DNA from 3 places in the Cupriavidus sp. GW823-FHT06D04 genome. Region 3 is predicted to be linked to each of the others. Evidence: predicted binding sites of a transcription regulator. Region 3 holds the regulator's gene; each other region holds the start of a gene.

Region 1 (9,540 bases), on a different contig from region 3:
CTCGTCGTAGAAGCCGCCGCGCGTGCCCACGCCCACGGTCTCGGCCACGGTGATCTGCACGCTGCGCACGAACGGCGTGCGCCACAGCGGCTCGAAGATCGAATTGCCGAAGCGCAGCGCCATCAGGTTCTGCACCGTTTCCTTGCCCAGGTAGTGGTCGATCCGGTAGGTGCGGTCCTCGCTGAAGTAGCGGCTGACCACCTCGCCGATGCCGATGGCCGAGGCCAGGTCCACGCCCAGCGGTTTTTCCAGCACCAGCCGCGTGTCGTTGGCGATCAGGCCATGGCTGGCAAGGTTGTCGCAGGTGGCCGCGAACAAGCCGGGCGGCATCGCCATGTAGTAGATGCGCAGCGCGTCCTGGCGCAGCTGCGCGGCCAGCGCCGGATAGTCCCCGGACTGCGAGGCGTCAACGTGCACGAAATCCAGCCGCTGCAGGAAGGTCTGCCATTTGGCCGGCTCGAGATAGCGCGCTTCGACAAAGGGTTGCGCGCTTTCATCGGCAAAATTGACAAAGGCCTCGCGGTCCCAGCGGTGCCGGCCCACGCCGATGATGCGGGTGCCGTCGGGCAGGTTGCCGTCACGGTGACACATGTAGAGCGATGGCAGCAGCTTGCGCGCCGACAGGTCGCCGGCGCCGCCGAAGATGACGAGGTCCAGCGGCCGCGCGTCGGCTGTACCGGAGGAAGAGGCGGTTCGGGTGGTTTGCATGACGGACTCCTTACTTGCCGGGGCGGCGTGGGGCGGTATTGGGCAGTATGGGCCGGCTCAGCGCGTCTCGGTCACCTTGCGCAGGTACTGCGGCTGGTCGGGATTGCGGCCGCGTGCCAGCGCCAGCGCCTGCGCGGCGACATAGAAGCTCTGGATGGCGCAGATCGGATCGAGCAGCGGATGGCCGGCCGGCACCAGTGGCAACTCCGGGGGCGGCTCCGCATCAACCGTGCCAGGAGGCGCCGCCAGCAGCACGCGCGCACCACGCTTGCGCATCTCGGCGGCCAGCGCCAGCAGCCCGGCCTGTTCCGGTCCGCGCGGCGCGAACACCAGCAGCGGGTAGCCGTCGCCGATGATTTCCATCGGGCCGTGCCGCACTTCGGCGCCGGAGAAGGCCTCGGCTTGAATGCCGGAGGTCTCCTTGAGCTTGAGCGCCGCTTCCTGCGCGATCGCCAGGCCCGCGCCGCGGCCCAGCACGATCATGCGCTCCACATCGCGCAGCGCGGGCACCAGCGCCGACCAGTCCTGCGCTGCCGCTTGCTCCAGCGCGGCCGGCAAGCCTGCGCAGGCATCGACCAGCTCGCGCTCGCCGCTGCGCGCGGCCTCGAGATGCCCCACCAGCAGCGCCGACATCGACAGCATGGCGATATAGCTCTTGGTCGCGGCCACGCTCTGCTCAGGCCCGGCAAGCAAGGGCAATTCATACGCGCACGCCTGCGCCAGCGGCGAATCCGGGGCGTTGACCAGCGCCACGGTGGCGGCGCCGCCGTCGCGCAGCGCCTGCATGGTCTCGACCAGGTCCGGGCTGCGGCCCGACTGCGAGAACGCCACCGCCAGCTGCCCAGCCACGCGCAGCGCGCTGTCGTGCAGCGTCACCGTCGACATCGGCAGCGAGGCCACCGGCACGCCCAGCCGGCGCGTGACCAGCGTGGCGAAGTAGCTGGCGGCATGGTCCGAACTGCCGCGCGCCACGGTCAGCGCCGCGGGCCAGGCCTGCGCGGCGAGTTGCGCAGCCAGCGCGGCCACGCGCGGCGCCTGCGCCAACTGCGCGGCCACCACGGCCGGCGCGCTCAGCGCCTCTTCAAGCATTCTCGACACAGCATTCTCCTTCGACATAAACGGTGCGCACTGAGAGCGCGCGGTCCAGCACGACCACGTCGGCCCAGCAGCCCTGTGCCAGCATGCCGCGGTCGGACATGCCCAGGTACTGGGCCGGATAGAGCGACACGCGCCGCGACGCATCGGCCAGGTCCAGCCCGATCGACACAAAGTTGCGCAGCGCCTGGTCCATGGTCAGCACGCTGCCAGCCAGCGTGCCGTCAGCCAGGCGCACGCTGCCGTGGGCCTTGTAGACGGTCTGGCTGCCCAGGTGGTACACGCCGTCCGGCATGCCCGCGGCGGCGGTGGCGTCAGTCACCGCATACAGCCGCGGAATCGCGCGCAGCGCGGCGCGGATGGCGCCGGGGTGGACGTGCAGCAGGTCGGGGATCAACTCGGCAAACTCGGCATGCGCCAGCGCTGCCGCGACCACGCCGGGCGCGCGGTGCTGCAGTGGGGTCATTGCGTTGAACAGGTGGGTGAAGCCGCTGGCGCCGGCGTCCAGCGCGGCCACGGCGTCCTCATAGGTGCCCAGCGTGTGGCCCAGCTGCACGCGCACGCCGCGTGCGGCCAGCAGGCGGATGATGTCCAGATGCCCCGGCAGCTCGGGCGCCAGCGTCACCACCTTCAGCGGCGCGGCGCCCAGGTACTGCTCCAGTTCTTCGGGCGTGGCAGTGGCCGAGGTATCCGGCTGCGCGCCCAGCTTGCCGGGGTTGATATATGGCCCTTCCAGGTGCACGCCCAGCATGCGCGCCGCGCCGGGCGGGCGCTGCGCGCAGGCCCGGCCCAGCGCCTGCAGTGCGGGCAGCAGCACGTCGTGCGGCGAGGTCATGGTGCTGCCCAGCAGGCTGGAGGTGCCAAAGCGCACATGCGCGCGCAGGATCACTGGCACCGCGGCCTCGCCATCCATGAAGTCCTTGCCGCCGCCGCCGTGGTTGAGCAGGTCGACAAACCCCGGCAGCACGTACGGGGCATCGTTGTGCTCAGGCGAGGCGGGCACGCCCTCAATGCGCGCGATGCGTCCGTCCGGGCCGGCATGGATCTCTCCGAAGATCCAGCCGGCCGGTGTCAGGATGTTTCCTTTCATGGCAATGCTCTCCAATACATTTCAATCACCGGCCAGCCACCGTCAGAACCGGTGGATGATGCCGGCATTGCCCTGCTGGTTCGCCCCGGCGCGCGGCATGGTGTCCGGCGACGCCTCCACCGAGACGGTGGCATGCGCGAGTTGAACACCGACGCCACCGTGCCATACGGCGAGGTGCGCAAGTCATACTTTGCGCCCAGTGTGACAAGCGTGCCATGCCCGCCGCTTTTGTTCAGGGTGGCGTAGTAGACGCCGGACAGCCGCGTCAGCGCCGGCAGCAAGCGGTAGTTGGCGCCGACCCATGCCATCTGGCTGCGCGTGGCGGCGTAGGAGTTCTCTGGCGTGGCCACGGTATCGCCCGAGGACACGGTCAGGTTGTAGCCGGCAAACAGGCGCAGGTTGTTCAGCGCATAGCTGCCGCCTAGCGTGTACTGGCGCGAACTGGCGTACAGGTTGTCCATGCGGCCCTGCGCGTCGCGCAGTTCCTCGTAGATGCCGGTCAGGTTCAGGTTGCCCTGCGCGTACTTGATGGCCGCGCTCAGCTGCTTGCCGCTGTTGAAGCTGCCCGCCATGCCGTCGCTGCCGGCCTGCGCGCGCGCACTCAGCCCGCCCCACACCGGCGAGTTGTAGGTCGCGGCATTGAGGCGCGAGCCCCAGTTGCGGCCATAGACCAGGGTGGCGACCGAACTGGCCTGCAGGCCCATCGGGTCGATCGCGCCGCTCTCGTCATCGGTCAGGCTCATGGCCCGGCCCAGCAGCAGCGTGCCCCAGTCGTTGCTGGCCAGGCCCACTTGCGCGCGCCGGTTGAATAGCGGATCGTAGCGCCCGGTGCCGGAGGTGATCATGCCCTCCAAGTTGAAGACCCCGCGCAGTCCGCCGCCAAGGTCCTCGGCACCGCGCATGCCCCAGAAGCTGACGCCGTACTGGTTGCTGCCGAAGCGGAAGGTGTCCACGTCGCCGCCCGGGCGGGCGATGCCGTTGACCTAGTCGAGGCCGGCCACGGCGCGGCCGTACAAGGTGATGCCGGTGCCGGCGGACTGGGCGCAGGCGCCCCCGGCCGACGCTGCGAGCAGCGCCGTCAGGGCAATGCGTTTCACGATCAATGACTCCTGGATAGGCAGGCGGTATCCACCGGCGCGGCTGTCGTCGCGGCCGTCGTTGTTGTGGCCGATGGGGAAGGTCGACCGCAGCCGCGCACGGCTGCGGCGGCGGGGGGCAGGTGGGCGTGGCTTGCAGGGCGCGCTCGAAGGCGGCCGCGTGTCCGTCAGCCGCATGGCCGAAGGCGATGTGGGCGGTGTCATCGCCGATCCCCTGGGGATTTCACGCGTCACGGCCCGCCGCGCCCTGCAGGTGCTGGCGGAGGAAGGCGCGATCACGCGCAGCTGCGGCGCGGGCACCTTTATCGCGCCGCGCCCTGAGCCGAAGGCGGCGCGGCTGGACAACTTCAGCGAGCTGGCGCGCCGGCGCGGCATGACGCCGGCCAGCAAGCTGGTGGCGTTCGAACGCCGCCGCGCCACGACGCAGGAGGCCGCGGCGCTGGCACTGCCGGACGCCGATGAGATCGTCAGGCTGACCCGCCTGCGCAAGGCCGACGGGCAGATTTTCTGGATGGATGTGACCACGCTGGCGCTGGCCGTGCTGCCCGACGCCAGCGCCATCGGCGAATCGCTGTACGCCTACCTGGAGCGGATCGGCAAGCCGGTGCTGCGCGTCACCGAGAAGCTGCGCGCGATCGTGGCAACCGAGGAGCTGGCCGCACGACTGGGCATCGAGCCGGGCGAGCCGCTGCTGCACATCCGGCGCACCGGCTACACCCATGACGACCAGCCGGTCGAACTGACCGACGCGTACTACCTGAACGACTTCTACGAACTGACGCCGTAGCACCCCGCATGCCCGGCCACCGGCGGCTCGACCGGGGGCGGGGTCGGGTCTTCCTCTGGCGGCAACGGCAAGTCCGGGGGGATGCCCGGCGGCCCGGGCTCTTCGACCGGGGGCACGGTATGGCGCGGCTGCAGGCGCGCAACGGCGCGGGGGTTCGGCAAGGCGGGCATGCGGGGTCTCCGTGGCCGGGTTTCCTCCTCATTGAAGCAAACCCGGCCGGTGCGCGCCAGTAATGATGCAAGTCCTGCTCAGGCGTGTTGCCGGCGCACGAAGAACAGCGCCGCGCCCACCGCCATCAGCACGCTGCCAAAGAAGCGGTTCTGCCAGCGCACCGCGCGCGCATTGCGGAACAGCCCCTGCATGCGCGAAGCCAGCAGCGCATAGCCATGCATCACCACCAGGTCCACGCAGCACATGGTGGCGGCCAGGATCGCCAGCTGCAGCGCCAGCGGCCGGTTCGGATCGATGAACTGCGGCAGCACCGCGACCATGAAGATGATGCCCTTGGGGTTGGTCACATTGGTCAGCAGGCCGGTGGCAAAGCGCCGGCGCCGGCTCATCACCGCCACGCGCACGGGGGCGGCGCTGCCACCCTGGTCCGCCCCGCTCTCCATCTTCGCGCGCCATTGCTGCACGCCGAGGTAGATCAGGTACAGCGCGCCAATCGTCTTGACCACCATGAAAGCCTGCTCCGAGGCCAGCAGCAGCGCGCCCAGCCCGCCGCCCGCCACCAGCAGCACGATCACCAGCCCGGCCTGCAGACCGAAGATGGTGGTGGTGGTCCTGCGCAGCCCATATGAGAGCCCATGGCTCATCGACAGCACCGCGCCCGACCCCGGCGACACGGCGATCACCCAGCACGCAGCGAAATAAGCCAACCACACTTCCCAACGCATCCCTACTCTCCTTTGACGACAACGATGCCGGGGCCACGATCCCGCAGCCACGGCACAAACAATTTTTCCTGCGGCGCGGCGCGTCAGAACGGGTGGAAGCCGCCCAGGAACTGCTCCACCTGCTCGGCCTGGCGCGCGTCGCGCGCGGCATCGCCCGATTCCAGCACCACCGCCTGGTACGCGCGCGTACCCACGGCCACCAGGCGCGCCGTCAGCCGGCGCGGCGACTGGTCCTGCGGCGACACCCCGCTGGCCTGCACTTCCACGCCGGCAAGCGGGCGGCCCGGACGGTCGGCACTCATCATGGTGACCGGCCGCGCGCGCGGCTCGCCCGACGGCGTGCCAAGGTTGGCCAGCAGGCCGGCCTGCATCGCCGCCAGCGCCTCGCGCCGCAGGGCTTCGTCATCGGCGGGCAGCGTCACCACGCCCACGGCGAAGAGCGTGTCGTCGACGCGCGCGGCTTCCATCGTCATCGGCAGCTTGCGCCCGGCAATGGTCACGTCGCGCGCGGCGCTGGTGGGCTTGCCCGGATAGAGCGCGGCATAGGCGCCCTCGCCAGACTGGATGGTGCGCCAGTCATAGCGCGGCGAACAGGCGCACAGGGCGAATGCCAGCACGGCGGCACAGCACAGCAGCGGCCGGCGGACAGCGGCAGGAAAGCTCGGCGGAGGCGGCACAAGACGCATCGGGAATCCATGGGGGGACGGCGCGCACAGGCTGCGGGCGGCGCTGGCGGGCGCCATCGCCTGCGGGCGGAAACCGGTATTATCCCGAAAGCGGCGCGCCAGTGCTTGCCGCGCCGCTCCCACTACCCCCTGCCCCCACGTTCCTGCCATGCCTGCCGCCCGCATCGCCCGCCACGTCTTTGCCACCACCAGCCTGCGCTGGGTGGCCGCGAGCGCGTTGCTGGCAGCCGCAACCAGCATGCCCGCCGCCGCCAGCCCCGCTCATCTGCCGCCGGCCACCGACCTGGCCGCCCACGGCACCGAGGCCGCGCGCCGCGGCGAGCCGCTGGTGGTGCTGGTGTCGATGCCGGGCTGCAGCTATTGCGATGCCGTGCGCCGCAACTACCTCGGCCCGCAGGCCGCCGCCGGCGAGATTGCCGTGCGCGAACTCGACATGACCTCCGACACCCCGCTGCGCGATGCCGACGGCAGCCTGACTACCGCGCGCGCGTGGGCGCGGGCGCACCAGGTGCGGGTGGCGCCCACGGTGCTGTTCCTGGACCGCCAGGGCCGCGCCGCCGCCGGCCCGCTGCGCGGCATGCAGCCGGATTTCTACGGCGCCTACCTGGAACAGGCGCTGGACCAGGCACGCGCCGCCATCGCCACCCGGCGCTGAACGGATTGGCGCGCTTGCGGCAGATTGCCGCAGCCCGGCCCCGCGCAGCGCGCGAACGCCCGCGGCATTAGAATGTCCCAATGCTGACCCGAACCTGCCTGACCCGGATTCCATGACCACTGCTGCCCCTGCCATCAAAACCTCCCGCAAGCCCTGGCCCATCGTCGTGGCCGTGGTCGTGCTCGCGCTGCTGGGCTGGTTCGGCTACCGCGCGCTGTCGCCGGCCAATACGGCCCCGGCGGCCACCTTCACGCTGCTGTCGGGCGAGAAGGTCAGCACCGCCGACCTCAAGGGCAAGGTCTACATGATCAACTTCTGGGCCACCAGCTGCGCCACCTGCGTCAAGGAAATGCCGGACATGGTCCGCACCTATGAGCAGTTCAAGGGCAAGGGGCTGGAATTCGTCGCCGTGGCGATGAACTACGACCCGCCCATGTATGTGATGAACTACGCCAAGACGCGCGGCCTGCCGTTCAAGGTGGCCATGGATTCCGACGGCGCCGCGGCCAAGGCCTTCGGCAATGTGCAGCTGACGCCGACCACCTTCGTGGTAGACAAGGACGGTCGCATCCTGAAGCGCTATGTGGGCGAGCCCGAGTGGGATGCACTGCACAAGCTGCTGGATGGCGCGCTGGCAAAGTCCGCGTAACGCTCCCGGCGGCAACCGCAGCGAAAAGGTGCTCATTGAGCACCTTTTTTTGTTTTTAGGCACGATCGCCAGGGCAGCAGGTTGCGCGACATCCCTGTATGGATATACAGTTGGCGCCAGCCTTTTCTGAGCCTTCCCCGAGCCCCGCCTGTGACTTTGGACCTAGCCCCCGCCGCCGACCTCGCGGCCCCTGACGCCGATGACGTCCCCGCCTACCTGTCCCGGCTCAACCCGGAGCAGCGCGCCGCGGTGGAACACGGCAGCGACGCGCCGCTGCTGATCATCGCCGGCGCCGGCTCGGGCAAGACCAATACGCTGGCGCACCGGGTCGCGCACCTGGTGCTGGCCGGTGCCGATCCGCGCCGCATCCTGCTGCTGACGTTCTCGCGCCGCGCCGCGGCCGAGATGGGACGGCGCGTCGAGCGCATCGTCGACCAGGCACTCGGCACCCAGACCGGCGCGGGGCGCGCGGCGCTGCAATGGTCCGGCACCTTCCACGCCATCGGCGCGCGCCTGCTGCGCGAATACGCCGAGACCCTGGGCCTGTCGCCCGCCTTCACCATCAGCGACCGCGGCGATGCCGCCGACCTGATGCACGTGGTGCGCCACGACCTGGGGCTGTCAGAGACCGCCAGCCGCTTCCCGAAGAAGGAAACCTGCCTGTCGATCTACTCGCGCGTGGTCAACACCCAGGCGCTGCTGGAAGACGTGCTCAGGCAGCAGTTCCCGCGCTACGCGATGTGGGCCGATGCGCTGCGCACCCTGTTCGCCGGCTATGTCGAGGCCAAGCAGAAGCAGCATGTGCTGGACTATGACGACCTGCTGCTGTACTGGGCGCAGGCCATGGCCGAGCCCACCATCGCGCAGGACATGGGCACGCGCTTCGACCATGTGCTGGTCGACGAATACCAGGACACCAATGCGCTGCAGGCGTCGATCCTGCTGGCCATGCGACCGGACGGCCGCGGCCTGACCGTGGTGGGCGACGACGCGCAGTCGATCTACGCCTTCCGCGGCGCTACCGTGCGCAATATCCTGGACTTCCCGGCGCAGTTCACGCCGGCCGCGCAGCAGGTCACGCTGTCGCAGAACTACCGCTCGACGCAGCCGATCCTGCAGGCCGCCAACGCCGTGATCGGGCTGGCGGCCGAGCGCTATACCAAGGACCTGTGGTCCGAGCGCGCCTCGGCCGAAAAGCCCGGCGTGATCGTGGTCAACGATGAGGCCGACCAGGCCCGCTACGTGGTCGAGCAGGTGCTGGCGCGGCGCGAGGCCGGCCTGACGCTGATGGCGCAGGCGGTGCTGTTCCGCGCCGCCGACCACAGTGCGCAGGTGGAGATCGAGCTGGCCCGGCGCAATATCCCGTTCGTGAAGTTCGGCGGACTGAAATTCCTGGAGTCGACCCACGTCAAGGACGTGCTGGCGGTGGTGCGCTGGCTGGAAAACCCGCGCGACCGCATGGCGGGCTTCCGCACGCTGCAGCTGCTGCCCGGCATCGGCCCCAAAACCGCGGCGCGCGTGCTGGATGCGATGGCGCTGGCCACCGAGCCCTTGTTCTCGCTGGAGGAATTCGAGCCGCCGCCGGCCGCCGCGCCCGCCTGGGCCGACCTGCTGGCGCTGGCGCGCGCGCTGATGGCGCCCACCTCGCCGTGGCCGTCGGAGTTCGAGCAAGTGCTGGCTTGGTACGCGCCGCACCTGGAGCGCCTGCACGACGATGCCGCCGCGCGCCAGGCCGACCTGCAGCAGCTGGAGCGCATCGCCGCCACCTACGGCGCGCGCGAGCGCTTCCTGACCGAGCTGACGCTGGACCCGCCCAGCGCCTCCAGCGACGAATCCGGCGTGCCCTCGCGCGACGAGGACTACCTGATCCTGTCGAC
Region 2 (9,540 bases), on a different contig from region 3:
GACTTCAGCCACGGCTGCATCCGCGTGGAAGCCCCAGTAGCATTGGCCCAGTTCGTGTTGCAGGATATGCCGGACTGGAACGAGACCCGGATCCGCGAAGCGATGACGCGTGGCAAGTCCAATACGGTGCGCCTGCAGCAGCCCTTGCCGGTGGTGCTGGCCTACGGCACGGTCATTGCGCGCGCCGATGGTCGTGTATCCTTCTTGCCTGACATCTACGGTCACGACAAATTGCTGGACAAGGCACTGCGGCAACGCAACGGACGGCCCCAGCAACCAGCTATTGCAAGCGCCTCCGGCACCACCCACTGAGGCGCCACTGGCACATTCAGAGGAAGTACCATGACTGATGCGACGCGCAAGGCACGCCGCCGCTTTCTTCATACCACCGGAGGCCTGGCCCTTGCCGCCGGCCTGATGCCGTTGACGCCGCGCCAGGCGCTGGCCAGCCTGCCTGCAAACCAGGCCCTGGCAGGCCTGCCGGACGCCCGCACGCTGGCCTTCGACCACACCCACACCGGCGAGCGCGTGTCGTTGGTCTATGCCGTTGGCGACCGCTTCGTGCCCGAAGCGCTGACCACGCTCAACGGCTTCCTGCGCGACCACTACTCCGGCAAGGTCGGCATGATCGACCCGCAGCTGTTCGACCTGCTGTTCCAGGTCCGCCGCGAGCTTGGCACCGACCAGCCGTTCCAGGTCATTTCCGGCTACCGCAGCCCCGCCACCAACTCGCGCCTGCGCAACACGCGCGGCGGCGGCGTGGCCAGGCACAGCCTGCACATGGACGGCAAGGCCATCGACATCCGCCTGGCCGGCGTGCCGCTGGCGGACGTGCGCGACGCGGCCAAGTCATTGCAGGGCGGGGGTGTCGGCTTCTATGAGTCTGACCAGTTCGTGCACATCGATACCGGGCGCGTGCGTTACTGGTAAGCGTTGTCTGTGGCCGCCCATGATGGGCGGCTCGCTTGCGCCCTGGTAACGACCCAAAGAAAAAAGCCGCGAACCCATGCGGGATCGCGGCTTTTAAAATAGATGGTGGCGAATCAGGGACTCGAACCCCGGACCTGCGGATTATGATTCCGTCGCTCTAACCGACTGAGCTAATTCGCCAACGAAGACTGAGATTATACCTGGGCTTTCGAGGCTGTCAACACCTTGCTGCGAAGATTTTGCATGAAGGGCCCATGCATAAAAAAACGGCAGGCCGGATGGCCTGCCGTTTCCGTTAGTGCCGGACGACCGCTCAGTCGTTGGCGTAGATGTTCACGTCCTTGGTCTCGCGGATGAACAGCGCGCCGATCACGAAGGTGATGGCTGCGATGATGATCGGATACCAGAGCCCGTAGTAGATGTTGCCGTTCTGGGCCACCAGCGCAAAGGAGATGGTGGGCAGCAGGCCGCCGAACCAGCCGTTGCCGATATGGTAGGGCAGCGACATCGAGGTGTAGCGGATGCGGGTCGGGAACAGTTCCACCAGCATGGCGGCGATCGGGCCGTAGACCATGGTGACGTAGATCACCAGGATGGTCAGCAGCACCAGCACCATGATCGTGTTCATCTGTGCCGGGTCCGCCTTGGTCGGGTAGCCGGCGGCGGCCATGGAGTCCGCCACTTGCTTCTTGAAGCTGGCAATCTGCTTCTTGCTGGCGTCGTCGAAGCTGTGGCCGGCGGGGACCAGGCTGGCGTTGAAGGAGGGGATCTCCGTGTCGCCGATCTTTACCGTGGCGGTGGTGCCGGCGGGCGCGTCGACGACTTCATAGCTGGCCGATGCCTGGGCCAGGGTGCGCTTGACGATGTCGCACGAGCTGCGGAAGTCGATCTCGCGGGCGATCGGGCTGCCCTGGAAGGAGCACTGCTTCGGATCGGCGGTGACGACGATCTGTGCGCTTTGCTGGGCGCGCTCGAGCGAGGGGTTGGCGTAGTGGGTCAGGCCCTTGAAGATGGGGAAGTAGGTCAGCACTGCCAGCGCGCAACCGGCCATGATGATCCACTTGCGGCCGATCTTGTCGGACAGCGAACCGAAGAACACGAAGAAGGGGGTGCCCAGCACCAGCGCGCCGGCGATCAGCAGGTTGGCGGTCTTGGCGTCGACCTTCAGCACCTGGGTGAGGAAGAACAGCGTGTAGAACTGGCCGGTGTACCACACCACGGCCTGCCCGGCGGTCAGGCCGACCAGCGCCAGGATCACGATCTTCAGGTTGCGCCACTGGCCGAAGGATTCGGTCAGCGGGGCCTTGGAGGTCTTGCCCTCTGCCTTCATGCGCTGGAACGCCGGGGATTCGCTCATCGACAGGCGGATATACACCGACACGCCCAGCAGCAGGATCGACACCAGGAACGGGATGCGCCAGCCCCAGGTCTCGAAGTTGGGCCCGGTCATTTCGCGGCACAGCAGGATCACGATCAGCGACAGGAACAGGCCCAGCGTGGCCGTGGTCTGGATCCACGAGGTATAGGCGCCGCGCTTGCCGTGCGGTGCGTGCTCGGCCACGTAGGTGGCGGCACCGCCGTACTCGCCGCCGAGCGCCAGGCCCTGCAGCATGCGCAGGGCGATCAGGATGATCGGCGCAGCCCAGCCGATGGTGGCATAGCCCGGCAGCAGGCCGACGATGAAGGTCGACAGGCCCATGATCAGGATCGTCACCAGGAAGGTGTACTTGCGCCCGATCATGTCCCCCAGGCGGCCGAACACCAGCGCGCCGAACGGCCGCACGATAAAGCCGGCGGCGAATGCGAGCAGCGCGAAGATGAAGGCCGAGGTGGGATCCAGTCCGGCGAAGAACTGCTTGGCAATGATTGCCGCCAGCGAGCCGTAGAGATAAAAATCGTACCACTCGAACACCGTGCCCAGCGATGAGGCAAAGATCACCTTGCGCTCTTCGGCTGTCATCGGTGCGTTCTGCGCGCCCCCTCCGGGCACCGCAACGTTTTGCACGTTTGCCATATCGTCTCCTCCGTCTGGAATGGATCTCGGGTGGGCGTGGCGCGGAAAAGACCGCGCGGCTGGCCGCTATGCCTGAGTTGCAGAGGATTGTGGGTGGCGAAACTTACTGCGTTCTGACAGAACCGGGCACGGAATCGTCAAAGAATGTCGGGGTATACGCTAGCCGCCGGCGGGCGGCTGGATGCTGCGCTGCGGAGGGCGATGTGCTTGTGTGGCGCAATGGCGCGCTTTGCAGGGGTGCGGCTATGCAGCATCGGCGCCCGTGCCGCGCGACGCGCCCTGCGAAGGCGCCGGGGCGGGCGCGGCCAGGCTGTCGGTGTCGGTTTCGCCGTCGGCGCGGTTCATGCGCCAGGCGTAGAGCGCGGCCATCAGCACGTACACCACCAGCGCGCCTTGCGCGCCGACCCAGAACGAGAACGGCCAGCCGAAGAAGTCGAAGCGCAGGTCGCGCGCAAACCATGCCACCACGAAGGTGACGGTGAACCAGATCGCGAGCAGTCCGCAGATCCAGCGCAGGTTGCGCCGCCAGGCCTGGCGCTGGCGGGCTTCGGCACTATCGGGGGCGGGGCTGTCGTTCATGCGGGCGGGAGGTAGTCGGGCCGGCGCAGCGTCACGCGGAAATGCGCGCCGGCCAGCCGTGGCGATTGCTGGTAGACATGGTCGGAAATCTGGACGTCGCCGCCGTGCTGCTGCACGATCTCGCGCACGATCGCCAGGCCCAGGCCGCTGCCTTCAGTATTGGTGCCGAGCACGCGGTAGAAGCGCTCCATCACGCGCTCGCGCTCGGCCGGCGCAATGCCCGGGCCGGTGTCTTCCACATCCAGGTAGGCGAACGGCTCGAAGGCGTCGGCGCTGACGCGCACCGTGGCATGCCCGCCGCGCGGCGTGTAGCGGATGGCGTTGTCGAGCAGGTTGTTCAGCATCTCGGTCAGCATCAGGCGGTTGCCCTGCACCATCACCGGATGGTCGTCCGCATCCAGTCCCAGGTCGATGTCGCGCGCCCAGGCCTGCGGCAGCCAGTCCTTGACCACCTCGCGCGCGAGCGCCGCCAGGTCCAGCGCCGCCATGCCGCCGGTGCCCGCCAGGTTTTCCATGCGCGCAAGCGACAGCAGCTGCGTGACCAGGTGCGCGGTGCGCTCAGAGCTGCCGGCGATCTGCGCCAGCGAGCGCCGCAGCTCTTCCGGCGACTGCTCGCGCTGCGCCAGCTCGGCCTGCATGCGCAGGCCCGCCAGTGGTGTCTTCATCTGGTGCGCGGCATCGGCGATAAAGCGCTTCTGGGTCTGCACCGACTGGTCCAGGCGCGCCAGCAGGTCGTTGAACGAACCCACCAGCGGCGTGATTTCCTGCGGTGCGGCGCGTTCGTCGATCGGGCTGGTATCGCCGGGGTTGCGCGCGCGGATGCGCTGCTGGATCGCGGTCAGCGGCGCCAGCCCGCGCGACAGCCCGAACCACACCAGCACCACCGCCAGCGGCAGGATCACGAACTGCGGCAGGATCACGCCCTTGATGATTTCGTTGGCCAGGCGCGCGCGCTTGTCCAGGGTCTCGGCCACCTGCACCAGCACCGGCTGGGTGCCGCTGACCTGCTTCAGGTCGATATAGGTGTAGGCCACGCGCACGTCGTTGCCGGCCACGTGGTCATCGCGCAGGGACACCAGGCCCGCATGGCCCTGGTCTTCCTCGGACGGCAGCGGCAGGTCGTGGTCGCCGGCGATATACTCGCCGCGCTTGCCGACCACCTGGTAATAGATGTTGTCGGTCTCGTCGGCGCGCAGGATCTCGCGCGCCGACAGCGGCAGCTGCAGCGTGATGCGCCCGTTGACCTCGCGCACCTGCTGCGACAGCACGATGGCGCTGGCCTCCAGCGCGCGGTCGAAGGGCCCGTTGGCGATCGACTTGGCCACCAGGTAGGTCACCGCGATGCTCATCGGCCAGAGCAGCAGCAGCGGCGCCAGCATCCAGTCGAGGATCTCGCCGAACAATGAGCGCGGCGACGGATGCGCGGTGCTTTCCTCCAGGTGCGGCAGTGCGTCGGCCAGGTCCTGGTCGGCGGCGTCCGGGGCCGGGGCGGTGGAAGGAGGGGGTGGCGCGGCGCGGGGCGCGCGCCGCCAAGGCAGTCGCAGCAGGCTCATCTCGGCGGTTTGCGCTCAGGTCGGTCGCTTGGCCTGCGGTTGCGTCGGGTGGGGATCAGTGGTGCGTGGCCACCGCCGGCTGGAATTTCTCCAGGCAGTAGCCAAGCCCGCGTACAGTGGCGATGCGGATGCCGCCGACTTCGATCTTCTTGCGCAGTCGGTGCACGTAGACCTCGATGGCGTTGTTGCTGACTTCCTCGCCCCACTCGCACAGGTGGTCCACCAACTGCTCTTTCGATACCAGGCGGCCGCTGCGTGTCAGCAGGATCTCCAGCAACCCGATCTCGCGCGCGGACAGGTCGAGCATCTGGTCGTTGATATAGGCGATGCGCCCGACCTGGTCGTAGGCCAGCGGCCCGTGCCGCATCAGCGTGGCGCCGCCGCCGGCGCCGCGCCGCACCAGCGCGCGTACGCGCGCTTCCAGTTCGGACAGGGCAAAGGGCTTGGCCATATAGTCGTCGGCCCCAAGGTCCAGGCCCTTGACGCGCTCGTCGACGCTGTCGGCGGCGGTCAGGATCAGCACCGGCAGCATGGCGCCGCGCGCGCGCAGGCGCTTGAGCACTTCCAGCCCGGACATGCGCGGCAGGCCCAGGTCCAGGATCAGCAGGTCGAAGGTCTGGGTCGACAGCGCGGAATCGGCTTCCAGGCCATTGGTGACGTGGTCGACGGCATAGCCCGAGTGGCGTAGCGAGCGCGTCAGGCCGTCGGCCAGCACGTCGTCATCTTCGGCGATCAGAATGCGCATGGTTGTCTCCACCCTGGCCGGCATAGCCGGCGCCGGCGGAATGGGGCGCGATGGGGCTTGCCAAGCATACTGTTTTTTTATACAGTACCCGCACGTTCCGCTGGGGCTGCCCGGGGAGACCCCCTGGAGAGCGGCCGCGCAGACAGCCGGGCCGGCGCTGGCGCCGGAAAATGCCGGTGCCGCGCCACATGCGGCCTATTTATACACCATTGATTCAAGGACGACCATGGACGACAAGAAGGCAGGTGCCGGCGTGAGCGCCGAGAAGCAGAAGGCGCTTGCCGCCGCGCTCTCCCAGATCGAGAAGCAGTTCGGCAAGGGCTCGATCATGCGCCTGGGCGACGGCGAGGTCGAGAAGGACATCCAGGTGGTATCCACCGGTTCGCTCGGCCTGGACATCGCGCTTGGCGTCGGCGGCCTGCCGCGCGGCCGCGTGGTCGAGATCTATGGTCCGGAATCGTCGGGCAAGACCACGCTGACGCTGCAGGTCGTGGCCGAGATGCAGAAGCTGGGCGGCACCTGCGCCTTTATCGACGCCGAGCACGCGCTGGACGTCAGCTACGCCAACAAGCTGGGCGTCAATGTCGGCGACCTGCTGATCTCGCAGCCGGACACCGGTGAGCAGGCGCTGGAAATCACCGACGCGCTGGTGCGCTCGGGCTCGATCGACCTGATCGTGATCGACTCGGTGGCGGCGCTGGTGCCCAAGGCCGAAATCGAAGGCGAAATGGGCGACTCGCTGCCGGGCCTGCAGGCCCGCCTGATGAGCCAGGCGCTGCGCAAGCTGACCGGCACCATCAAGCGCACCAACTGCCTGGTGATCTTCATCAACCAGATCCGCATGAAGATCGGCGTGATGTTCGGCTCGCCGGAAACCACCACTGGTGGCAACGCGCTGAAGTTCTACGCCTCGGTGCGACTGGATATCCGCCGCATCGGCTCGATCAAGAAGGGCGACGACGTGATCGGCAACGAGACCAAGGTCAAGGTGGTCAAGAACAAGGTGTCGCCGCCGTTCCGCGAAGCCTTCTTCGACATCCTCTATGGCCAGGGCATCTCGCGCCAGGGCGAGATCATCGACCTGGGCGTGGACGCCAAGATCGTCGAGAAGTCCGGCGCCTGGTACAGCTACAACGGCGACAAGATCGGCCAGGGGAAGGACAACGCGCGCGAATACCTGCGCGAGAACCCGGACATTGCCGACGAGATCGAAAACAAGGTGCGCGCGGCGCTGGGCGTGGTGGCCATGAACCCCACGGCGGCTGCCACGCCGGTAGCGGTCGAAGACTGACCGCGCCAGCGGCCATTGCGCCATCCGGAAGGCCGGGGCATCGCCGATGCCCCGGCCTTTTTGCTTGGCGCGGGTCCCCATCCACAGAATTCGGTAACCCATGGCAACCCGTCCCCCGCTCTCGCTGAAGGCCCGCGCCGTCGGCTACCTGTCGCGCCGCGAGCACAGCCGTGCCGAACTGGCGCGCAAGCTGGCGCCGCATGCCGAGTCGGCCGAGCAGCTGGAGCAGTTGCTGGACGCGCTGGAGCGCGAGAACTGGCTGTCGAACCAGCGCTTTGCCGACAGCCTGGTGCACCGCCGCGGCGCCCGCTACGGCACCGCGCGCGTGATGCAGGAGGCCAAGACCCACAAGCTCGGCAGCGAGCAGCTGGGTGATCTACAAGAGCGGCTGCGCGCCACGGAAGTGGAGCGCGCCCGTGAGGTCTGGCGCAAGCGCTTCGGCACTCCGCCCGACACACCCGAGGCGCGGGCCAAGCAGATCCGCTTCATGGTGGCGCGCGGGTTCTCGCGTTCGGTCGTCAGCAAGATCATCCAGGGTGCGGACGAAGACTATGGCGACGAGGGTTAAGTACCGGCGTATGGCGCAAGCGCCATTTTTCACCCGGAGTACCTGCACTGCCATCAGGGTAAATTCGCTGCATTGCGTCATCTCCCGATTGGACTGCAGACGATTTTGTTGCCATCGCTGAGCCCGTGTTTGCTGGTGCGTTGCGCCAAGCCGCTGTGTCATGCCGGGTGCCATGGTCGGCCGACAATCGCGCCGCGACAGTTGCTGCGCAAGGATGTTCCCGGTCAACGTGGCGCGGCATGTTAAACTCCCCGGGTTATTCGGTGCTCCGGCACCGCCGTTCCCCAGTCCCCCGTATTTCCAGCCTGGCCATGCCTCTGTCCCAGCCCGTCAACCGCTCCCAGCGTCACCGTCGCGCCATTACGGCCGAGGCGTACCAGAGAGAGGACGGCTTGTGGGATATCGAGGTGCGCCTGACCGACACCAAACCTCGCGACATCGAACTGGCCGGCGACCGCGTCCGGCCGGTAGGCCAGCCCCTGCACGACCTGTGGCTGCGCGTCACGATCAATGAGGAAATGACGGTGCTGGATGCCGAGGCCTGCTCGGACTGGGTGCCGTACCCGTCCCATTGCGACACGATCGGCCCGGCTTACCGCAAGCTGATCGGCCTGAACCTGCGCAAGGGCTTTCGCAAGGCCGTGCGTGAGCGCCTGGGCGGCATGCACGGCTGCTCGCACCTGACCGAGGCCGCGGGCGTGCTGCCCAGCACGGCGATCCAGGCCTTTGCCGGTGAAGTCATCAATATCCGCGACAACGGCGAGGACGACCCGAATCCGGAGCCGCCCTATCAGTTGAACGGCTGCCACGCCCTGCGTTTCGATGGCGAGGTGGTTCGTCAGTTTTACCCGCGCTGGTATGGTCACCAGCCGACGCCCAAGGTACGGGCCGAGGCAGCACCTGCCGTCGCGACTGCGCCTCAGGCGCCGCCCGCGGCCAATGGCGACCGCGGCAATGATGGCAACGACGCTGTCCCGGCCGAGCGGCCGACCGGCACCTCCGGCTGATTCTCAGGATTGGCCAGCCTGACGAGAGAGTTCGTCTTCTTTCAGATTCTTCCCTTCTACCTTTTACGCCTACCCGAAAGGAAACACGCATGAATATCCATGAGTATCAAGGCAAGGAAATCCTGCGCAAATACAATGTGCCGGTTCCGCGCGGCATCCCCGCGTTCTCGGTTGACGAGGCCCTGAAGGCCGCAGAAACGCTCGGCGGCCCGGTGTGGGTCGTCAAGGCCCAGATTCATGCGGGTGGCCGCGGCAAGGGCGGCGGCGTGAAGGTTGCCAAGAGCATCGACGACGTCAAGACCTACGCCTCGAACATCCTGGGCATGCAGCTGGTCACGCACCAGACCGGCCCGGAAGGCAAGAAGGTCAACCGCCTGTTGATCGAAGAAGGCGCCGACATCAAGAAGGAACTGTACGTTTCGCTGGTGGTGGACCGTGTTTCGCAGAAGGTCGCGCTGATGGCCTCGAGCGAAGGCGGCATGGACATCGAAGAAGTCGCTGCCCACAGCCCGGAAAAGATCCACACCCTGATCATCGAGCCGTCGGTCGGCCTGACCGACGCTGAAGCCGACGACATCGCCCGCAAGATCGGCGTGCCCGACGCGAGCGTGGCGCAAGCCCGCCAGGCCCTGCAAGGCCTGTACAAGGCGTTCTATGAAACCGACGCTTCGCTGGCTGAAATCAACCCGCTGATCCTGACCGGCGACGGCAAGGTCATCGCGCTGGACGCCAAGTTCAACTTCGACTCGAACGCGCTGTTCCGTCACCCGGAAATCGTTGCCTACCGCGACCTGGATGAAGAAGACGCCAACGAAATCGAAGCCTCGAAGTTCGACCTGGCCTACATCTCGCT
Region 3 (9,540 bases):
ACGCCGGTGACGTCGGTGGTGGAATCGCGGTGATACAGCTCGTCGATGCGCTCGACCACCTGGGTCAGCAGCGGCTGGATTTCCTGGAAACCCTTCTGGCCGCGCGAGCCTTCTTCGGCAATCGCAAAGACCTTGGATTCGGCCTCATCCAGCAGTTCGCGCACCTCGCGGCCCTTGGGCGCAAACGCGGCCGAGGCGATATCGTCGGCCGCCGTCACCAGCTTGCGCAGCACCGAGCGCTCACGCACGATCTCGGCGTAGCGGCGGATATTGGCCGCGCTGGGCGTGTTCTGCGCCAGCGAATTCAGGTAGGCCAGCCCGCCCACCTCCTCGGCCTTGCCAGCCACCTGCAGCATTTCATAGACCGTGATCACGTCGGCCGGCTTGGTGGCCGAGATCAACCGGGCGATGCTCTGGAAGATCATCCGGTGGTCAAAACGGTAGAAATCCGCCTCGGAGATGAAGTCCGCAATGCGGTCCCAGGCGGCGTTGTCCAGCAGCAGGCCACCCAGCACCGATTGCTCGGCTTCGATGGAATGCGGCGGGACCTTGAGGTTCTCGAGTTGGGGGTCGGCGACAGGCGCGTTCATGGGGAGGGATTATACCGGCGGGTGGACGCACTTCGCCGTACATTTGGCGACCGGGCCTGCAATGACAAGCGAACAACAAAAAAGGCAGGAGCCAGGGCTCCTGCCTTTCTTGCTTGCAGTGCTTGCGGTGCTTCAGCCGGCGCAGCGCGCCGGCGAGGCGGCACGTCCTTAGACGCTCTCGCCCACGACCGACACGGTCACGTCGACCACGACGTCCGTGTGCAGCGCGACGCTGACCGGGTGGTCGCCCACCATCTTCAGCGGGCCGTTCGGCATGCGAACCTGGGCCTTTTCCAGCTTGAAGCCTTGGCCAGCCAGGGCTTCAGCGATGTCGGCGTTGGTCACGGAACCGAACAGGCGGCCGTCCACACCCGACTTCTGGCTGATCTGTACCGTCAGGCCGTTCAGCTTCTCGCCTTCGGCTTGCGCGGCGGCCAGCTTCTCGGCAGCGGCCTTTTCCAGCTCGGCGCGCTTGACTTCGAATTCGGCGATCGCGGTTTGCGTAGCGCGGCGGGCCTTCTTGCCCGGGATCAGGAAGTTACGGGCGTAACCGTCCTTCACCTTGACGATGTCACCCAGGTTGCCCAGGTTGACGACTTTTTCCAGCAGAATAATTTGCATCGCATTCTCTCCTTAACGGACCTAGGGCCTGATCAGTTCTTGTGCAGGTCGGTGTACGGCATCAGCGCGAGGAAACGCGCACGCTTGATGGCCGTATCCAGCTGACGCTGATAGTGAGCCTTAGTACCGGTCAGGCGGGCCGGCGTGATCTTGCCGTTGTCGCCGATGAAGTCCTTCAGGGTGTCCAGATCCTTGTAGTCGATCTGTTCCACGCCAGCCACGGTGAAGCGGCAGAAGCGCTTGCGCTTGAACAGCGGGTTCTGTTGCTGGAAGCGCTTCTTGTTCTTGTTGTCACGTTTGACGAATGCCATGATTCAATCCTTTTCGAATGCTTTACATCCAGTGATGTGAAAGACGAGAGCCTTGCTGTTGCGGTGCCTGCGGGCCAGGAATCCTTCACAGTCGAGCAGCGTGCCGAGCGGCAACCGCTCCAGACGCTGGCCAACCTGTCCGATCCCCATCGCTGCGATTGCAAACTCGACCTGCCGCGGCGTTTGCGCCTCGACGGCCTCGCCGCTGTACTGCAGGATGCAGTTCACGACGGGGACCCCGGCCGGGGTATAGCGCAGGGCATCGCGTTCCGCCAGGGTGGCGGCAAGCCGAAGCTGGTTCAACGCGGGGCCTCTTGCTGGTTGCAATCCATGCTGCCATGGCTGACGCTGTCAGCCATGGCACGCACCGCAGTCCGCACTCAGGCGGCCTGGCCTTCGGTGGTCGTTTGCGCGGCCTTGCGGGCTTCTTCGCGCTGCACTTCCTTCATCATCGGCGAAGGTGCGGTCTCGGCCTTCTTGGTCTGCACGATCAGGTGGCGCAGGACGGCGTCGTTGAACTTGAACGCGTGTTCCAGTTCAGCCAGCGTTTCCTTGCCGCATTCGATGTTCAGGCAAACGTAGTGAGCCTTGGCCAGCTTCTGGATCATGTAAGCCATCTGGCGACGGCCCCAGTCTTCCACGCGGTGAACGTTGCCGTTCTGCGAGGTCACGAGCTGCTTGTAGCGCTCGATCATGGCCGGCACTTGTTCGCTCTGGTCCGGGTGGACGATGAAGACGATTTCGTAATGACGCATTGACGCTCCTTTTGGATTAGCCACCCGGGCGTCACGAGTCCGGTGTGGCAAGGTTGAATAGCCTTACATTATAGCGCGCGTATCGGCAAGTGCGCAAGCCGCTGTTTACACAGGCAAATCAGGCGTTGGCAATCAAGGCCTGCAGCCTCGCCGGATCCCGCGCCAGCCCTGCGTCGGCTGCTAGCGCCATGGCCAGCAGCACGCGCGCCTTATAGGGATTGAGGTCCGTTGCGGAAACAAAAGCCCCATCCGCCGGGCTGAGCTGGGGCGGAATCGCCACATGGCCGGCCCCGGTGCGGGAACTGCGCACCACGGCCACACCCGCGGCAGCGGCATCGGCCAGCGCCTCGGCCAGCACCTCATGCACCGAGCCATTGCCAGCGGCAGCCACCACCAGTCCGGCGACGCCCGCGCGGACCAGCGCATCCACAGCCACCCTGCCCGGCTGGGCGTAGCTGGCCACGATCTCCACCACCGGCCACGCCGTCGGCATCGGCCCAATCACCCAGGCCGCGCGCGGCGCGCGCGCGAAGCGCACGTAGTCATCCTGCACGAAACCCAGCGGCCCGCAGGCCGAGACAAAGGCATCGACCGCCGACGTGTGGGCCTTGGCCACATCCCGCGCAGCGTGGATCTGCTGGTTCAGCACCACCAGCACACCCTTGCCGCGCGCATCGGGATGAGCGGCCACGCGCACCGCATCCAGCAGGTTCAGCGGGCCATCGGCCGACAGCGACGTCGATGGCCGCATTGCCGCCGTCATCACCACGGGCACCGGACACGATTGCGTCAGGTGCAGCGCCATCGCGGTTTCTTCCAGTGTATCGGTGCCGTGCGTGATCACGATGCCGGCCACGTCGGGCTGCGCGGACCAGTGCTCAACCCGCGCCGCCAGCGTTTGCCAGAGCATGAAGGTCATGTCTTTGCTGTCGACCTGGGCCACCTGCTCGGCTTCGATGCGGGCCGCCGACTGCAGCGCGGGCACCGCTGCCAGCAACGACGACACCGGCACGGTCGCCGCCTGGTAGCGAGCGCTGCTGGCGGAGTTGCCGGCCGCGCCAGCGATGGTGCCGCCGGTGGCAAGTACGACGATGCGAGGCAATTGGGTCATGGAGGCGTGCAAAGAAAGTGGGAAAACAGGAATGCCGATTGTAACGGGCGCGCCCCGCCTCGCCGCGGGCCCGCGCTGGCGATCCACAAATCCATCCATGCGACACGCCCCAAAAATTCTGCTTGCGCTCAGGCCGATACTGTATAAAATCACAGCATACTGTTTAAACATACAGTGCCTGGCCAGCCGGATGCAGGATAAAGGATCGACCGATCCCTTACCCGGAATCCCCGCGGCCCCGCACGGAATGGCGATCCCATGGCGACCCTGACACCCCGGCAGCAGCAGATTTTCGATCTGATCCGCAACACGATCCGCCGCACCGGCTTTCCGCCCACGCGCGCCGAAATCGCCGCAGAATTCGGCTTCTCATCGCCCAATGCCGCAGAAGAACACCTGAGGGCGCTGGCACGCAAGGGCGTGATCGAATTGACCCCGGGCGCCTCACGCGGCATCCGCCTGAAGGTGGCACGCAGCGATTCGGAAATGCCTGACCAGTTTTCGTTGCCGATGGCCGGCGTGATGCAGCTGACGCTGCCGCTGGTGGGCCGCGTTGCTGCCGGCAGCCCGATACTCGCCGCCGAGCATATCGACCGCCAGTACCAGGTCGACGCCTCGGTCTTCGACGAACGCCCCGATTACCTGCTGCGCGTGCGCGGCCTGAGCATGCGCGATGCCGGCATCCTCGATGGCGACCTGCTGGCCGTGCGCCGCGCCAGCGAAGCCGCCAACGGCAAGATCGTGGTGGCGCGCCTGGGTGATGACGTGACCGTCAAGCGCCTGCAGCGGCGCGGTGGCCATATCGAACTGATCGCAGAAAACCCGGACTTCACCAACATCATCGTGGAGCCTGGCGAGGAGTTTTCGCTGGAAGGCATCGCCGTCGGTCTGATCCGATCTTCCGGCTTCTAGCCGGGCACCGCAGGCAGCGAGCCTGCGCGGGCCCACCCGCTTCCATTGCTTTGCAGACGCCACCCGGCTTGCCGGGTGTTGACCCCGCTTTGCCCAAAAGAGGTGCCACCATGCCGCAAATCCACCAAGTCGCCGCCCGTCGCCCGGTCAAGCCCGTGCCGTTCCGCCAGAGCAAGGGCGTACGCGTCTACCAGGGTACGCAGCGCCGCACCATGGTCGGCAGCATGGCGGCGATCTGCCGCATGCTTGAACTCGAAACCGCCGAAAAGCTGGCTGCCTGAACCCTGCGGGCGCAGCCCGCGTAGCCGTGGGCCCCGCCCTCAGCTACGCACACACGCCTTGGCTTCGGCTTCCAGCTCCTGCGGCGTCAGCTGCGGGAACCACGTATCGCTCTTGCGCAGTTCCAGAGCCGTACCATCCGGCTTCGCCGTCAGCGAAATCAGATAGGCGTATCGGTATTCACCCCCAGACGTGGTCTGGCCGATGCGGATCTCAGTCTGGTTCTTCGCCGGATAGTTGATGACCGCGGCGTCATCGCCCAGATTGTTGCGCAGGCATTTCGCAACATCGCCCATCGTTGCTGGCGTGAACAAGCGCATGGGCGCACGCGCGCGAATGTCCTTTTCAGAAGTACCGGTGGCACACCCTGCCACCATGGCTGCCATCGCTACGCCAATCACTGCCGCTCGAACAGACATACCATCCCCGGGGAATGCAAAACGGCGCCCTCGCGAGGCGCCGTTCTGGAAAATGCTTTGGGGTGGCTGATGGGACTCGAACCCACGACGACAGGAATCACAATCCTGGACTCTACCAACTGAGCTACAGCCACCGTAGAAGTCATCAGCGCGTTACGTTGCTGATCGACGAAAACCAAGATTATACAAACAGTTTTCCGGGATGGCTAGTATCCGGCACAATTTTTTTTAGATAAAAGCTCAGGTTCGGGACGGGCTCCACTTTGCCTCAAGCAGCACTGCCTGCTTGATGGCCTCGACGGTCTCGGCTTCGGTATCGAACTGCCCCAACAGGCGGCGCGACTTGCCGTTCAGCACGGCTTCCTGCAACGCCTTGCCCGCGGCTTCCGAAGTGCCGGGGTGCCAGCAGTAGCGTGCCGTCCATTTGCCGTCCTGCAGTTGCTCGGCAACCCAGACCACCCTGAAGTCTTCATAGACAACACCGAACGGCGCTTCGTTTTCCACGTTTGCTCTTTCCACGCTGCCCCCCCTGCCGGCATCGGTCCGCATGCCATGCCTTGTCTCGCCTGGGGCAAATGCGAGGGATCGTATCACGGCCGCCGACCAGGGCGCCCGGCCCGGCTGGCACCTTCGCGCATGCCGTCGATCGCTCGCGGAAATATGCTGTGCACAGCCCCTACCTCTGCAGGGTTCATGCCGCAAATGCGCGAAGCGATACTTGTGCCTGAGGGACATTGACCCCCCTCGACCTTCCCGTCAGGCGGCCCGCCCCATCGGGCCGCCTGCCTCTTTTTGGCCACCCTGCCCGCTCATTGCCGTGGCGCCAGCACCTGGCGATGGAACCTCGCGAGCGTATGCGAGCCCAATCGACGTCATCGACAAAATCGACACGTCAACGAACGCAGGGAACGGGAATGCAAATCAAGTGTAGATGGCCTGCGCGAATTCTTGCGCTGACAGTATTGGCGGCCTTGCTCGGCGGATGTGCTGGCGGCGGGGTCGACGGCAGGGAATCCAGCATCACGACATACGGCACGCTGGACGTAGGCATCAGCCATACGCGCTAGCCTGCCAGCGTGACCGATGGAACTCTTTACGAGGGCGACCGTCTAATTCCCTCGTCTGGCGCATGCAATGCGAGCGCGCAAAAAAAGAGTCCGCAGCGCGGACTCTTAAATTTAGCGATCTCAAATGCCCTGAAGGCGGTTGCACTGTAACTGTCATCCCGGCAATGCACCATACGGGTAAACGAAGAGCAACAAGCCTGGCGTAGCAGCAAGAAAGCGCCGACAAAAAAAAGCCCGCCGAAGCGGGCTAATAATCAGTTGAAGAAAGCCCTGTATTCGAGGGCAGGCACAGTGTATGGAAGTGCCCTGCCTCAGCGAATTAGGGGAATCCCTTTCCTGGCGCCGGTTTCCGGGCGATCAGGCATTGCAAGTGCGGCGCGCGGTACCCCCGCGCAGCCATGCACATTTTCACGATTTGAAGTTAGAACGCGGCCTCGGCAGTGCGCGCGCGGGCCACGCTCGCTTACGCGGCAAGTGGCTCTTGTGTCTGCGGCCGCAAGTGCGCGCGCGCCTCTTCGAACAATGCATTCACATCGGCACGCGTGCGTGCCGCATTCATGCGCTTGGCATCCGACAGCACGCGGCGCCAGCCGCGCCCGCCCGCAATTCCACGATGCAGGCCGAGCATGTGGCGCGTGACCGCACCCATATATCCACCCCGCTCCACCAGGTCGCCGATATAGCGCTGCATCGCCAGTTCGACGTCGAGCCGCGACGGCGTCGGCGCACTCGCATCGCCATAGAAGCGCGCATCCATTTCGGCCAATACATAGGGCTGATGGTATGCCTCGCGACCGATCATCACGCCATCGACGTGCTCGAGGTGGGCCGCCATCTCGTCATAGCTGACGATGCCGCCGTTGATCAGGATCTCAAGGCCCGGAAACTCCTGCTTCAGCTGGTACGCCACCTCATAGCGCAGCGGCGGAATCTCACGGTTTTCTTTCGGGCTCAGGCCCTTCAGGATCGCATTGCGCGCGTGGACGATAAACGTGCCGCAACCCGCCTCGGCCACCCGGCCGACGAAATCACGAACGAAATCGTAGTGCTCGATCTTGTCGATGCCGATGCGATGCTTGACGGTGACCGGGATGTCCACCGCTTCGCGCATCGCCTTGACGCAGTCGGCCACCAGTTGCGGCTCTGCCATCAGGCAGGCGCCGAAGGCCCCGCGCTGCACGCGCTCGGATGGGCAGCCGCAGTTCAGGTTGACTTCCGCATAGCCCCATTGCTGGCCCAGCTTGGCCGCCATGGCAAGATCGGCCGGCTCGCTGCCGCCCAACTGCAGCGCGACCGGGTGTTCGGCCGCATCGAAATCCAGATGGCGCGGGACGTCGCCATGCAGCAGCGCGCCGGTGGTCACCATCTCGGTGTACAGCCAGGTGTGGCGGCTGAGCTGGCGGTGGAACATGCGGCAGTGGCGGTCGGTCCAGTCCATCATCGGGGCTACAGATATTCTGCGAGCCCTTATATTTCCTTGTTTCCCGCCTGTAGCCTCAGTTTCCGGGGTGCCGTGAGTGCGTTCCATTTCCTGCCGATTCCGCCTATTTCGTCCAATTTTTCCGTCCCAAGCGCTACGATTTAGCACCATCTCAACTTTTGTAGCGCCGAGAATATGGGGACGATCACGCAGCGCGTGCGAAAGGACGGAAGTATAGGGTACACCGCGCAGGTTCGCCTGAGCCAAGGCAGCGCCGTCGTGTTCAACATGGCGCACCTGAGCCCGGTCTTCTCTATCGCCCAGCCGGCATGGGGGTACCCGCTCAACGAGCAAGCCATGGCGGATGCATGCAAGGTGCTCGGCAAGCTTGGAGGCATCAGTCGGTCGAAACGACAATAAGCCACGCAGGGATAGCCACCCTGAAGAAAATGACCGATGGCGATTCCGGTCAGCGCGCTATACTGTATATCCATACAGTACTCATCCATGCCCCCGCCATGTCGCCCGAACCTGCAAACTGCCCCATCTGCGGCGCTGCCGCTGAGCGCACTCGCGCCCCATCTCATGGCTACCTCTACCATTGCCCGAGCTGTGGCGCCTTTCTCATCACCAACAGCGCACTAGTCCGTAGGAAGGACATTCCGAGTTCCACCCGGGAAAATGTCCGGCTGTTGCGGGCTTATGGCCACCAGCCGCGGATCGAGGTTTCTCGGGACGGCGTGCGCGTCGTCGCCGGTCGGAGCTGAGCATGGGCAACAGCAAACGCGCGGCAGGCTGCCATCTTCCGGCCACACCCCCCAAGCCGTTCCCCGCTCCCGGCGCAAACGGCATCCTCGGTCGAGTTCAGGGGCACTACATTGCCGCTGGCCTGCAGACGCTGCCTCGTGCCACGCACGACGGGCCCAGCCACCATGAGGTCCTGGTCGAGGCTGGGCACCTCGGCACCGTCCGGCTTTTCATCGAGAAGGAGCTGGCCCGCCACAACCGACACAGCCACTACTACTGGTCGGCCTATCGGGCTGAGCCAGCTGAAGAGCAACAGCACGGCTAGGCCAACTACCCCCGGGAAACCCGCTCGCAAGCACGCTTCCGCAATCCGGGTAGCGGTGGCGTACTCGGCCAGTGCATTGTTGATGCGAGGGGCGTTGTCCAGTGCTCCACAACTTCCGGTGGTGCCGCCGGATTTGACTCAAATGGAGTAGCAGCGTGTGAAGCTGGCTGCCGGCCCGGTAGCGGCACTATGTGCAGCATGCCAAAGAGTTAGTTGGGCTCAGCCCATCAGGCTTACTCGTTCATCCGACAGAGCTCAGGATGCCTGACGGCCGACCGCGATCACGCTCGGGCGTCCTTTAGTGTCGTCGATGCGTGGAAGGATGCCCGAAGCAATGCTCTGCCTAACCGCGGCTTTCAGCTCAGCAACATCCCAACGCCCCTGTTCGATGGCGCCCAGCGCATCGCCAGCGACTGCGAATCGCCCGCCACAGGCAGCGCAACGGTAAATGCGGCTGCCATGCAGGGGATCTTGTCGGTCGAGCCAGCGTCGCGCCAACGCGGTGCATAGCAAGCAAGGTACGGCTTCGGTTGTACTCACAGCCTAACCTTGGTCGATTGCCCAACCCGCCTGAATGCCGGCCCAGCGTGTTGCAACCGATTTTCGGCTAGGGCGCGCATTATGGAATGCATGCCTCATCGCCCTACTCGGGTGGCCAGCGCAAAAAATGCGAAGACCGCCGGCATGCACTTGGCCAGTACCCCAAAGGCGATCAACTCCCTAAATAATGGCACCCGCAGCAGCCATGGGACCCATAGTTCAGGGGTCAGCATTAGGGACAGCAAGACATAAGTGGTCAATCCTGAGGCATATGGGCGCATGACCGTGTCCTCGTAGTCGCAGTAGTGTCGACTTAAGTTTCAATTGAGAAACATCCCTTTGGAGGGTAGAACTGTTCGCAAGACAACAGAACCAACCGGCGCAGCCGGGGGGCAGCGCCCCCCTAATTAGAGGGATGTCCAGAATGAGGGATAGCGTCATGC

What was found. Region 3 encodes LexA, which represses DNA repair genes until DNA is damaged. Its sites were predicted from a motif close to ACTGTATNNNNATACAGT; they were not measured.
Region 1: a site for LexA is predicted at 7,757-7,774, ahead of AC1Q7H_RS03865 (ATP-dependent helicase). Genes of this name have one in related genera too.
Region 2: a site for LexA is predicted at 5,890-5,907, ahead of recA (recombinase RecA). Genes of this name have one in related genera too.

The regions. Positions count from the first base shown of each region.
Region 1 covers NZ_JBXAHL010000002.1:46,575-56,114, reverse strand. The annotation lists gene zwf (glucose-6-phosphate dehydrogenase) at 1-708, opposite strand, end outside; gene AC1Q7H_RS03910 (SIS domain-containing protein) at 766-1,797, opposite strand; gene nagA (N-acetylglucosamine-6-phosphate deacetylase) at 1,790-2,893, opposite strand; gene AC1Q7H_RS03900 (porin) at 2,890-3,846, opposite strand; gene AC1Q7H_RS03895 (GntR family transcriptional regulator) at 4,151-4,777, shown strand; gene AC1Q7H_RS03890 (hypothetical protein) at 4,759-4,947, opposite strand; gene AC1Q7H_RS03885 (LysE family transporter) at 5,026-5,673, opposite strand; gene AC1Q7H_RS03880 (hypothetical protein) at 5,757-6,359, opposite strand; gene AC1Q7H_RS03875 (SoxW family protein) at 6,508-7,014, shown strand; gene AC1Q7H_RS03870 (TlpA disulfide reductase family protein) at 7,127-7,663, shown strand; gene AC1Q7H_RS03865 (ATP-dependent helicase) at 7,814-9,540, shown strand, end outside.
Region 2 covers NZ_JBXAHL010000002.1:287,301-296,840, forward strand. The annotation lists gene AC1Q7H_RS05035 (L,D-transpeptidase family protein) at 1-312, shown strand, start outside; gene mepK (peptidoglycan L,D-endopeptidase MepK) at 343-930, shown strand; tRNA gene AC1Q7H_RS05045 (tRNA-Met) at 1,034-1,110, opposite strand; gene AC1Q7H_RS05050 (MFS transporter) at 1,244-2,944, opposite strand; gene AC1Q7H_RS05055 (DUF4212 domain-containing protein) at 3,188-3,523, opposite strand; gene AC1Q7H_RS05060 (sensor histidine kinase) at 3,520-5,076, opposite strand; gene AC1Q7H_RS05065 (response regulator) at 5,132-5,821, opposite strand; gene recA (recombinase RecA) at 6,048-7,112, shown strand; gene recX (recombination regulator RecX) at 7,213-7,680, shown strand; gene AC1Q7H_RS05080 (DUF2889 domain-containing protein) at 7,992-8,687, shown strand; gene sucC (ADP-forming succinate--CoA ligase subunit beta) at 8,777-9,540, shown strand, end outside.
Region 3 covers NZ_JBXAHL010000009.1:67,621-77,160, forward strand. The annotation lists gene AC1Q7H_RS14100 (replicative DNA helicase) at 1-590, opposite strand, end outside; gene rplI (50S ribosomal protein L9) at 759-1,211, opposite strand; gene rpsR (30S ribosomal protein S18) at 1,244-1,522, opposite strand; gene priB (primosomal replication protein N) at 1,526-1,825, opposite strand; gene rpsF (30S ribosomal protein S6) at 1,903-2,277, opposite strand; gene AC1Q7H_RS14125 (asparaginase) at 2,396-3,388, opposite strand; gene lexA (transcriptional repressor LexA) at 3,647-4,300, shown strand; gene AC1Q7H_RS14135 (hypothetical protein) at 4,411-4,581, shown strand; gene AC1Q7H_RS14140 (hypothetical protein) at 4,621-4,998, opposite strand; tRNA gene AC1Q7H_RS14145 (tRNA-His) at 5,057-5,132, opposite strand; gene AC1Q7H_RS14150 (hypothetical protein) at 5,239-5,547, opposite strand; gene dusA (tRNA dihydrouridine(20/20a) synthase DusA) at 6,529-7,593, opposite strand; gene AC1Q7H_RS14160 (hypothetical protein) at 8,255-8,557, shown strand.